Regions from separate parts of the Cupriavidus sp. FW305-F7 genome, predicted to be linked through region 2. Evidence: riboswitches for the same ligand, from Rfam matches in the RefSeq annotation. Region 2 holds a riboswitch; each other region holds the start of a gene.
The links. Region 2 has a riboswitch for glycine ahead of AC3WL8_RS23980 (D-amino acid dehydrogenase). Riboswitches for the same ligand answer to the same signal wherever they lie in the genome.
Positions count from the first base shown of each region.

Region 1: it holds a riboswitch for glycine, as region 2 does, so the genes downstream of both, gcvT (glycine cleavage system aminomethyltransferase GcvT) here and AC3WL8_RS23980 (D-amino acid dehydrogenase) in region 2, are expected to answer to the same signal.
Region 3: it holds a riboswitch for glycine, as region 2 does, so the genes downstream of both, AC3WL8_RS22520 (D-amino acid dehydrogenase) here and AC3WL8_RS23980 (D-amino acid dehydrogenase) in region 2, are expected to answer to the same signal.

Region 1 covers NZ_JBYSYC010000044.1:64,084-67,357, forward strand. Annotated here, with positions in the region: gene gcvH (glycine cleavage system protein GcvH) at 1-322, opposite strand, end outside; gene gcvT (glycine cleavage system aminomethyltransferase GcvT) at 411-1,538, opposite strand; glycine riboswitch at 1,637-1,762, opposite strand; glycine riboswitch at 1,784-1,871, opposite strand; gene AC3WL8_RS31330 (YMGG-like glycine zipper-containing protein) at 1,946-2,173, opposite strand; gene AC3WL8_RS31335 (UvrD-helicase domain-containing protein) at 2,457-3,274, shown strand, end outside.
Region 2 covers NZ_JBYSYC010000028.1:12,659-15,932, forward strand. Annotated here, with positions in the region: gene AC3WL8_RS23975 (solute symporter family protein) at 1-1,760, shown strand, start outside; glycine riboswitch at 1,997-2,091, shown strand; gene AC3WL8_RS23980 (D-amino acid dehydrogenase) at 2,136-3,274, shown strand, end outside.
Region 3 covers NZ_JBYSYC010000025.1:28,027-31,300, reverse strand. Annotated here, with positions in the region: gene AC3WL8_RS22525 (TonB-dependent receptor) at 1-1,475, opposite strand, end outside; glycine riboswitch at 1,632-1,730, shown strand; glycine riboswitch at 1,731-1,849, shown strand; gene AC3WL8_RS22520 (D-amino acid dehydrogenase) at 1,861-3,174, shown strand; gene AC3WL8_RS22515 (branched-chain amino acid ABC transporter permease) at 3,254-3,274, opposite strand, start outside.

The DNA.
Region 1 (3,274 bases), on a different contig from region 2:
CGTTGGCCGGCTTGAGCTTGAACAGCCACGCGTCGAAGGCGTCGGCATTGACGCTTTCCGGCGCGGCCGTGGCGGCCTCGTTGACGGCGATCACTTCGCCGGCCACCGGGGCGTAGATGTCAGAAGCGGCCTTTACCGATTCGACCACTGCCAGCGCGTCGCCGGCACCGACCGACTTGCCCACTTCGGGCAGTTCCAGGAAGACGATGTCGCCCAGCGCGTCCTGCGCGTGGTCGGTGATGCCGATGGTGAGCGTGCCGTCGGCTTCGACGCGTACCCACTCATGCGACTCGGTGTACTTGAGGTCAGCGGGGAAATTCATGGAGGTTCTCCGGATACAGATCTGTTTCTTGTTGGGTGATGCCTGCCCGGCAAGCGCCGGCAGGCGAGGGCGACCGTTGGTATGAGCCTCAGCTCACGAGTGCCTTGCCATTACGCACAAACGGCAGTTTAACCACAGTCGCGTTGAGTTTGCGGTCGCGGATCTCCACCTGCACGGTATCGCCCACGGCGACATCCTTCGGCAGGCGGGCAAAGGCGATGGACTGCGACAGCGACGGGCTGAAGGTGCCGCTGGTGATTTCACCGTCACCGGCCGGGGTGATCACTTTCTGGTGGGCGCGCAGGACGCCGCCTTTGTCACGCAGGATCAGCCCGAGGAATTGCTGGCGCGAACCGGCCGCGCCCAGTGCCGCCTTGCCGGTGAAATCGCGCTCGCTCTGCAGGTCCACCGTCCAGGCCAGGCCCGCATCCAGCGGCGAGGTGTTGATATCCATGTCCTGGCCGTACAGGTTCATGCCGGCTTCCAGGCGCAGGGTGTCGCGCGCGCCCAGGCCCGCCGGACGCACGCCGGCGGCGTTCAGCTTTTCCCAGACGGCGGCAACGTTTTCGGCCGGCACCACCAGCTCGAAGCCGTCTTCGCCGGTGTAGCCGGTGCGGGCCACCATGATCTCGCCGATGGCCGGGTCCTGGACCACGGCGGCGTTGAAGGGCTTGAGCGTGTCCGACGGCTGGGTCGAGGGGAAGGTGCTCCACACCGTGGTGCGGGCGTTGGGCCCCTGCACGGCGACGATGGCCAGAGGCTGCACGCCTGCAGGCGCAACATCTTCACGGCGCGGCGTGATGGTCACATCGCTGCCGGTGGCGGCATTGCGCGCGCGGATCCATTCGATGTCGCCCAGCGCGGTGCTGGCGTTGACGACCAGGCGGAAGCGGTCCTCGGCAAAAAAGTAGACGATCAGGTCGTCGATCACGCCGCCTTTCTCATCCAGCATGCAGGAGTAGAGCGCCTTGCCCGGGGTCTGCAGCTTGTCGACATTGTTGGCCAGCAGGCCGCGCAGGAAGCTGCGGGTATTGGCGCCGGTGAGGTCGACCACGCACATGTGCGACACGTCGAACATGCCGGCGTCGGTGCGCACGGCATTGTGTTCTTCGATCTGGGAGCCGTAGTTGACCGGCATGTCCCAGCCGCCGAAATCAACCATGCGGGCGCCGAGGGCGCGGTGGATGGCGTTGAGGGGCGTGGCCTGGAGCGTCATGGAATCCTCGGGGGCAATCTCGGTTGGCGAAAACAAAAAAGGGCCATCCGCCGCAACGCTCGCCGCGCCTGAATGTGGCGTAGCAATCCGCTGCGGCGGATGACCCCTCTGTCCTCGATACCTGAGAGATTACAAGGCGGATCCTGCAGGACCCCATCCTCGTGCGCCCCTTCGGTGGGCACGCTCGCCACGAATGGCGGGTGCCGCTCTCCAGAGTGCGGCATGCATCGTGTGCATATTGCATGCCGATCCGATCGGTCCGTGGTGCCTGAGAGTTTTCGGGTGATACCCCTTCGGCGGCGCAGGCGATGCGCGCTCTCCCGGTCGGATGCGCGCAATGTACGGGAGGCCCCGGCCTTTGTCAAACCGGCCAGGGAGCCTGCCGTACCTGTCGCTGCGGGTCTGGCTTACTTCTTCTTGTCGTCGGTGACAACGTTACCGATCACGCCGCCCACGGCCGCGCCACCCAGCGTACCCAGCGCACTGCCTTCGGTGAGGATGGCGCCGCCCACGGCACCCGCGCCCGCGCCAATGGCGGTATTACGCTGCTTCGGGGTCATGTCCGCGCAACCGGCAAAGGCCGCGACGGTCGCACCGATCAGGGTCACCTTGGTCAAAGTCTGCAGGGTTTTCATTATTGGCTCCGGTGTGATGATTCAAGCATGTCACCCCCGCCGCGCAGGCCGGGGGGACATATCAGTTAGAGCGTTGCGTTGCGCGATTGGCTCCGGCCTTTACGAAGTGTTACGCCAGTGACACAACCGGCCCTGTCAACGCGGTTTGCGCTGACTGACCTGCCGCGGCCAGCGTGTTAACATCGTCAGCTTTGCCGCCGAGCCCGTTTTTGGGGTGCCGGCGTGTCCCGCCTGGCCTTCCGCTGTTCCTGCTGATTTCCCCGCCTCCAACCGCATCCCTCGCATGACCCATGGCCTGAACCCCGCCCAATCTGAAGCCGTCCGCTACCTGGACGGCCCTTGCCTGGTGCTGGCCGGGGCGGGCTCCGGCAAGACCCGGGTGATCACGCAGAAGATCGCGCATCTGATCGAGGACAAGGGTTTCGAGCCGCGCCATATCGCCGCCGTCACCTTTACCAACAAGGCCGCCAAGGAGATGCAGGAGCGTATCGGCAAGCTGATGGAGGGCAAGACCACGCGCGAGGGCAAGCGCATCCCGCTCAAGCAGCTGACGGTCTGTACCTTCCACTCGCTCGGGGTGCAAATCCTGCGCATGGAGGCCGAGCACGTGGGCCTGAAGCCGCAGTTTTCGATCATGGATTCGGATGATTGCTTCGGCCTGATCCAGGAGCAGCTGGGCACCACCGACAAGAAGCTGATCCGCGGCGTACAGGGCACGATCTCGCTGTGGAAGAACGGCATGGTCGATCCGGAGGCAGCGATCGCGCAGGCCGCCAATGCCGACGAGCACCAGGCCGCGCTGGTCTACCGCAACTACGTGGCCACGCTGCACGCCTACCAGGCGGTGGATTTCGACGACCTGATCCGCCTGCCTGCCGAGCTGTTCGCGCGCAATGAAGCCGTGCAACTCAAGTGGCAGAACCGCCTGCGCTACTTTCTGGTCGACGAATACCAGGACACCAACGCCTGCCAGTACCAGTTGCTGAAACTGCTGGCGGGTGGCTCGCACCTGCGCGCGCCGGCCTTTACCGCGGTGGGCGACGACGACCAGGCCATCTATGGCTGGCGCGGCGCCACGCTGGACAACCTGCGCGGGCTGCA
Region 2 (3,274 bases):
CGCTTATCGCAACCTGGTATGCGGCACGTCGGAATGCCAGCGCCCGCGATTTCTATACGGGTGGGGGAATCTCCGGCCGGGCGAATGGCCTGGCCATTGCGGGAGACTATCTCTCGGCCGCCGCCTTCCTGGGCGTCTCCGGGTTGATTTCCCTATATGGCTACGATGGCATCCTGTATTTGATCGGTTTCTTCGTTGCGTTCATTCCCGTACTGCTGTTGATTGCGGAGCCATGTCGGAATCTCGGCCGCTATACACTGGGTGATGTCCTTGCCTATCGCAACAATTACCGCGCTTCCAAGATTGTCGCGGCGCTATCAAGTATCGTGGTGGCGATCTTCTACCTGATTCCGCAGATAGTAGGCGGCGCAACCCTCATCAAGGCGCTGGTCGGATTCCAGTATGAGGCCTCCGTCGTGATGGTTGGGCTGCTGATGCTGGTCTACGTCTTGTTTGGCGGGATGAGGGCGACGACGTATGTACAGATCATCAAGGCGATTCTGCTTCTGTTTTCTTGCGCGTTGATTGTGATTCTTGCGCTCTATCCATTCGGGTTCGACGTCAATTCTCTTTTCAATGAAGTTCTTTCGAGTCAAAAAGTTGCCCACCATTTGACTGCGGTTTTCCAGAATCAGAATGATGCAGTGGACGGGACCTCGCTGGCGCGGAAGTTCTTCGAGCCTGGCCTCTATTTGAAGAACCCTGTCGAACAGGTATCGCTGGGCTTGGCGCTTACGCTTGGGACGGCCGCCTTGCCTCACATCCTGATGCGATTCTTCACGGTGAAGGATGCCAGGACTGCGCGCTCTTCTGTCTTGTGGGCCATGTTGTGGATTGGCGTCTGCCATCTCATGATTATCGTGATTGGCTTTTCTGCCGCCTACTATGTCGGACCCAGCACAATCCTTGCCGCAGATAAAGGGGGCACGCTCGCAGCACCTCTGCTAGCTCAGTTCCTTGGGGGTGGGGCAAACTCATTCGCTGGCAATCTCTTCCTCGGGTGGGTGGCGGCTGTCGCCTTTGCAACGATTGTCGCCGTGGTGGCAGGGCTTACGCTTGCCGCAGCCTCCGCCCTTGCCCATGACATCTACGTCGGGGCAATCCGTCGTGGTGAGGTATCCGAACGAGAGCAAGTGATCGCAGCCAAGGCCGCCGCCGCAATCGTTGGTGTCGTGGCAATTGTTCTGAGCATTCAGGCAAAGGGCCAGAACGTTGCGCATCTTTCAAGTCTGGCGTATGCCGTTGCGGCTTCCGCCAATCTCCCAGCGTTGTTGCTTACCCTGTACTGGCGTCGGTGTAGCACTGTCGGTGTTTGCGTCGGCGTCGTCGGGGGGACACTTGCAGCAGTCCTGCTTGTGCTGGTGTCGCCCAATATGCAGTATCCCTTGCTCGAGAGAGCGCAGGCTGAACGAACGCAAGCCACCGCCGCCAGGAAGATCGAGAACCTGACGGTAAAGATGGCGGCATCGACCGGAGCCGGCCGTGATGAGCTTGGGGCTGAACTATCAAAGGCGCGCGCCGCCATCGCGAGCGCACAGTCGACCATCGATGCGCTCCGCGATCGTCGGACAAGCTTGATTGGGCTCGAGGTGCCCCTATTCCCCTTGCGTAATCCGGCGCTCGTCACCGTTCCATTTGGCTTCATGTTGGTGTTCCTTTTTTCGGTACTCTTCCCGGATCCGCGTGCTCAATCGATCTGGACAAGAATGGTGGCCCAGCGAGAAACCGGCGCCAACGCAGCAGCAGCCATTTCGCACTAAGCATTGCGAAGTACGGAAACGCTCGATACAGCTGGCTAAGGCCAATCGATAATTTACGGCCTTAGATCTGATCGGTCGGCATGTTGGTGAAGTATGGACAGATACAGCTTTCAACGTGGTGTCGACCGATACAAGGAGCGTGAGATTACTTGTCAAAAACCAGGAGTCATGACCGACACCAATCGGTTATGCTGAACAAGCAGCACGCAAAAGTGGCCATTAGTTGTTGATGGCCACGATACGTCGCAGGAGAGACTGGGCAGGACACGTGCCCAGCGCCGACGGAGCAACCACCCCGGAAACTCTCAGGCAAAAGGACTGTGACGTCTACTGCAAATCTGGAGAGTGGCATGCCAGGCATGCCCACCGAAGGGGATGGCGCCGGCACCGTTGGCGCCTAAGCTCTCAGGTCCCGAGACAGATGGGGTGAACGGCCGGATCGTCCGGTCACGAATTTACTTCACAGGGACTGCCATGACGCATATTGTTATCGTCGGCGCCGGTATTTCCGGCGTCACTACCGCTTATACGCTCTCGAGACTTGGCTACCAGGTCACGGTCGTCGACCGCCAATTGTATCCGGCGATGGAAACGTCGTTCGCCAATGGTGGCCAGCTTTCCGCCAGCAATGCCGAAGTCTGGAACAGCTCTGGCACGCTGCTCAAAGGTATCAAATGGATGCTGCAGAAAGATGCCCCGCTGTTGCTCAATCCCAAGCCATCGTGGCATAAATACTCGTGGCTCGGAGAATTCGTCGCGAGCATCCCCCGCTACCGCCGCAACACGATCGAGACCACTCGGTTGGCCATCGAGGCACGCAAGTATCTGTTCGAGATGGCAGAGCGTGAGCAGATCGACTTTGACCTGCAGCATCGCGGCATCCTGCACATCTATCACGACAAAGCGAGCTTTGCGGCCGCAGGCAGGACCAACACTCTCCTCGTTGCCGGAGGACTTGAGCGTCATGCTGTGAGTCCGGAGGAAATCAAGACGATCGAACCAACGCTGCAAGGCCAGTACTACGGCGGCTACTTCACCGCGTCAGACGCCACCGGCGATATTCACAAGTTCACGCGCGGCCTCGCGCAGGCCTGTCATAAATACGATGTGTGCTTCCTGCATGGGGTGGACGTGCAGGCCGTCGAGATGACCGAACAAGGCGTTCGTCTCCTGTTGCAGACAACACTGGACGATAAGCTCTCGACCACGCGCGCTGACGTTGGGACGGAACTCGTCGCCGACGCGCTGGTTGTCTGCGCCGGTGTCGGGAGCCGCCATATCGCGCAAATGGTGGGGGATCGCATCAATGTGTATCCGGTCAAGGGCTATTCGATCACCGTGCATTTGGACGACGAAGCCAGTGTGCAAGGTGCGCCGTGGGTCAGCCTGCTGGATGAGAGCGCGAAGATCGTGACAAGCCGCCTGGGAGCGGGGCGTTTCCGTGTGGCCGGCACGGCCGAATTTAACGGTTACAACCGCGACATTCGCGCCGACCGCATCGAACCCTTGATCGC
Region 3 (3,274 bases), on a different contig from region 2:
TTCCAGTCCTCGGCAAAGTACCAGGCGTCCTGCGCATACAGCGCCTGGGTCTCGGTCTTGCCGGCAAAGGCGTTGTTGAAGGCGGTGATGGTGGCCGCCTGCCAGTCCGAGGTGTTGTAGGTGGTGTTGCTCAGCCGGTAGTTGTCGTAGTGATAGCCGAACGTGACCCAGTGCCCGCCCTGCAGCTGCTGCGGGCGGTAGTCGGCCTTCAGGTCGAGCGTGCGCCAGCCGGTGCCGTCGCCATAGGTCACCGTGCCCGGCCCGCTGCCAACGGTGTTGGCGCTGCGGCTGATGTCCTTGCTGACGTCGAACAGCGACGCCACGCCCGAGAAATTCCAGCCGGTCTCGTTGCGCGTGCGCAGCGACAGGCCATAGAGCCAGCGCGCGTCCTCGCCATTGCTCGGGGCAAAGGCGTTGGCGGGAATCACATACTCGTAGCCGCCGATATTCACTGGACCGTTCGACACCACGTTGCCACTGGCATCGCGCAGGTAGCTGCCCGTGGCGCTGGAGCGGTCCTGTTGCCAGTAGGCGGCAGTGAACTGCGCCTGCAGGGTATTGGTGATGTCGTAGCCAAGCTTGAGCTTGAGCTGGTCCTGCACGGTATGCGTGACGCCCTCGCTGTTCACGCCCATCACCACGCGGTCGCGGCCGGTCTGGTCCTGGTCGAAGTGGGCGCCGGTGACCGGCTTGTCGGCGGAAGTGGCACGGGCCGTGGAGCGCGCCGCGGTATAGAAGCTCAGCGGCTGGCTCTTGCTGTCCTGCCGGTCCACGCTGACCAGCCACGAGAACGGGCCGACGCGGTCGCCCACATAGGCGTTGGCGTGGACCCCGTTGAAGTTGTCGTGCGTGCCGTACAGGCTGAAGCGCTGCGTGAACAGCTGCACGCTGGCATCGCCCTCGAACTTCTCCGGCGTGCGCGTGGTGATCAGCACCGTCGCACCCAGCGAGTTGCCGGGATACAGCGCCGAATACGGGCCGTACAGCACACCCATGCGCTCGATCTCAGCGCTGTTGACCAGCGACCAGCGCGGCGGGAAGCTGAAGTCCGATCCCAGCAGGTTGGACAGCAGCAGGCCGTCCGCATAGACCAGCCCCCGCGCCGACTGGCGCGAACTGGTGCTGCGCACCGAGATGATCGAGTTCATATCGCCGATGAAGCGCTTGCGTACGGCGAGGTTGGGCGCGTATTTGAGGGCGTCTTCCGTGTTCACCACATTGAAGTCGGCCATGCGGCGGCTGCTGATGCCGTAGGCCGGCGAGGGCGTGTTGGGCGGTATGGCCGGCGTCTCGCCGCGCTCCGACTTGGCCGAGACCACCACCTCCTGCAGCGGCTCGAGCGCGTCCACCACCTGGGCGGCGGCGACGGCGGGGCCCATCAGTACCGCCGAAACGGCCAGTGCAATGCGATTTATCTTCACTGGAAAGCCTTGTTGTCGTCTTTTTTTTTGGCTCACTCCACCTGAGCGCAGCATACGGCGCTTCTCCCCGAGAGCGAGCGCTGACATTTTATGGGGCATGGGGACGCAGGCCGATGCGACATAGCGACGCGGGCGGCAGGCCGCCTAAGTGTTAACCCGCATATCCAACGTCGGACCTTGTCACTACATTGCCCCGATTGGCGTCAAGCCAATGTGATGCAGGGAGAGACTATCGCGGCGCCCGCCGCGCACAGCGCCGAAGGAGCAACCGCCCCGGAAACTCTCAGGCAAAAGGACCGGCATCACCAGTCAGTGCACTCTGAAGAATGCCGGACGCTATCGTCCGCCGGCATACCGAAGGAGCAAGCGTACCCCGCCCTGGCGGCCGGGTGTCGTGAATCTCTCAGGTCCAGAACAGAGGGGGCGTCCGCCACGCATATTGCGTCCGGGCTCCCACCATCGACGTTCCTGGAACCTGCAGATCATGAAATCAATCGCTGTCATCGGCGGTGGCATCACGGGTGTCACCACGGCCTACGCGCTGGCCCGGCGCGGATTCTCCGTCACGCTGTTCGAGCGGCACCGCTATGCCGCCATGGAGACCTCGTTCGCCAACGGCGGCCAGTTGTCGGCCTCCAACGCCGAGGTCTGGACCCACTGGTCGACCATCGTCAAGGGCATGAAATGGATGCTGCGCAACGACGCCCCGCTGCTACTCAATCCCCGGCCCAGCTGGCACAAGCTGTCCTGGTTCGCCGAGTTCATCGCCGCGATCCCCCACTACCGCCGTAACACCATCGAGACCGCGCGCCTGGCCATCGCCGCGCGTGAGCACCTGTTCGACTGGGCGGCGCAGGAAGGCATCGATTTCGACCTGAAGAAGGAAGGCATCCTCCATATCTACCGCGACAAGGCCGGCTTCGACCATGCCGGCCGGGTCTCAGCGCTGCTGGCGCAGGGCGGGCTGGAGCGCCGCGCCGTGACGCCCGAGGAGATGCGCGCGATCGAGCCGACGCTGGCCGGGTCCTACTATGGCGGCTATTTCACCGAGAGCGATTCCACCGGCGACATCCACAAGTTCACCAGCGGCCTGGCCGCGGCCATCGATCGGCTAGGCGTGCGCTGCCTGTACGGCCAGGACGTGCGGGCGGTGAAGACCGACGGCAGGCGCGCCACCGTGACCGTTCAGGACGGCGCCGACACGGCCAGCTCCACCTTCGACGGCGCCGTGATCTGCGCCGGCACCGCCAGCCGCGCACTGGCTGCGGGGCTGGGCGACCGCGTCAACATCTATCCGGTCAAGGGCTATTCGATCACGGTCAACCTGACCGATGAAGCCAGCCGCGCCGCGGCACCGGTGGTGAGCCTGCTCGACGACGAAACCAAGCTGGTCACCAGCCGCCTGGGCGACGACCGCTTCCGCGTGGCCGGCACTGCCGAGTTCAATGGCTACAACCGCGATATCCGCGCCGACCGCATCCGCCCGCTGGTGGAATGGGTGCAGCAGTGCTTCCCCGGCGTCAGCACGCGCAGCGTGGTGCCTTGGGCCGGGCTGCGGCCGATGATGCCGGATATGCTGCCGCGTGTGGGGCGCGGGCGGACGGCATGCATCTTCTACAACACCGGGCACGGGCACCTGGGGTGGACCTTGTCGGCGGTGACTGCGGATATGGTGGCGGGGATTGTCTACCAGCATCTCGGCGCGAAGCTGGCAGTCGCGCCGGGTGCGTCGCTGGCATTGGCCAAGGCCTGAGCCTGAACTTGCAGATGTTTTCCCCCCTCTCCCATTTAGGGGAGAGGGGAGAGAACTAGGGGCATGGACGGGTTTCGCCTCATTCGGGTCCGCGCCCCAA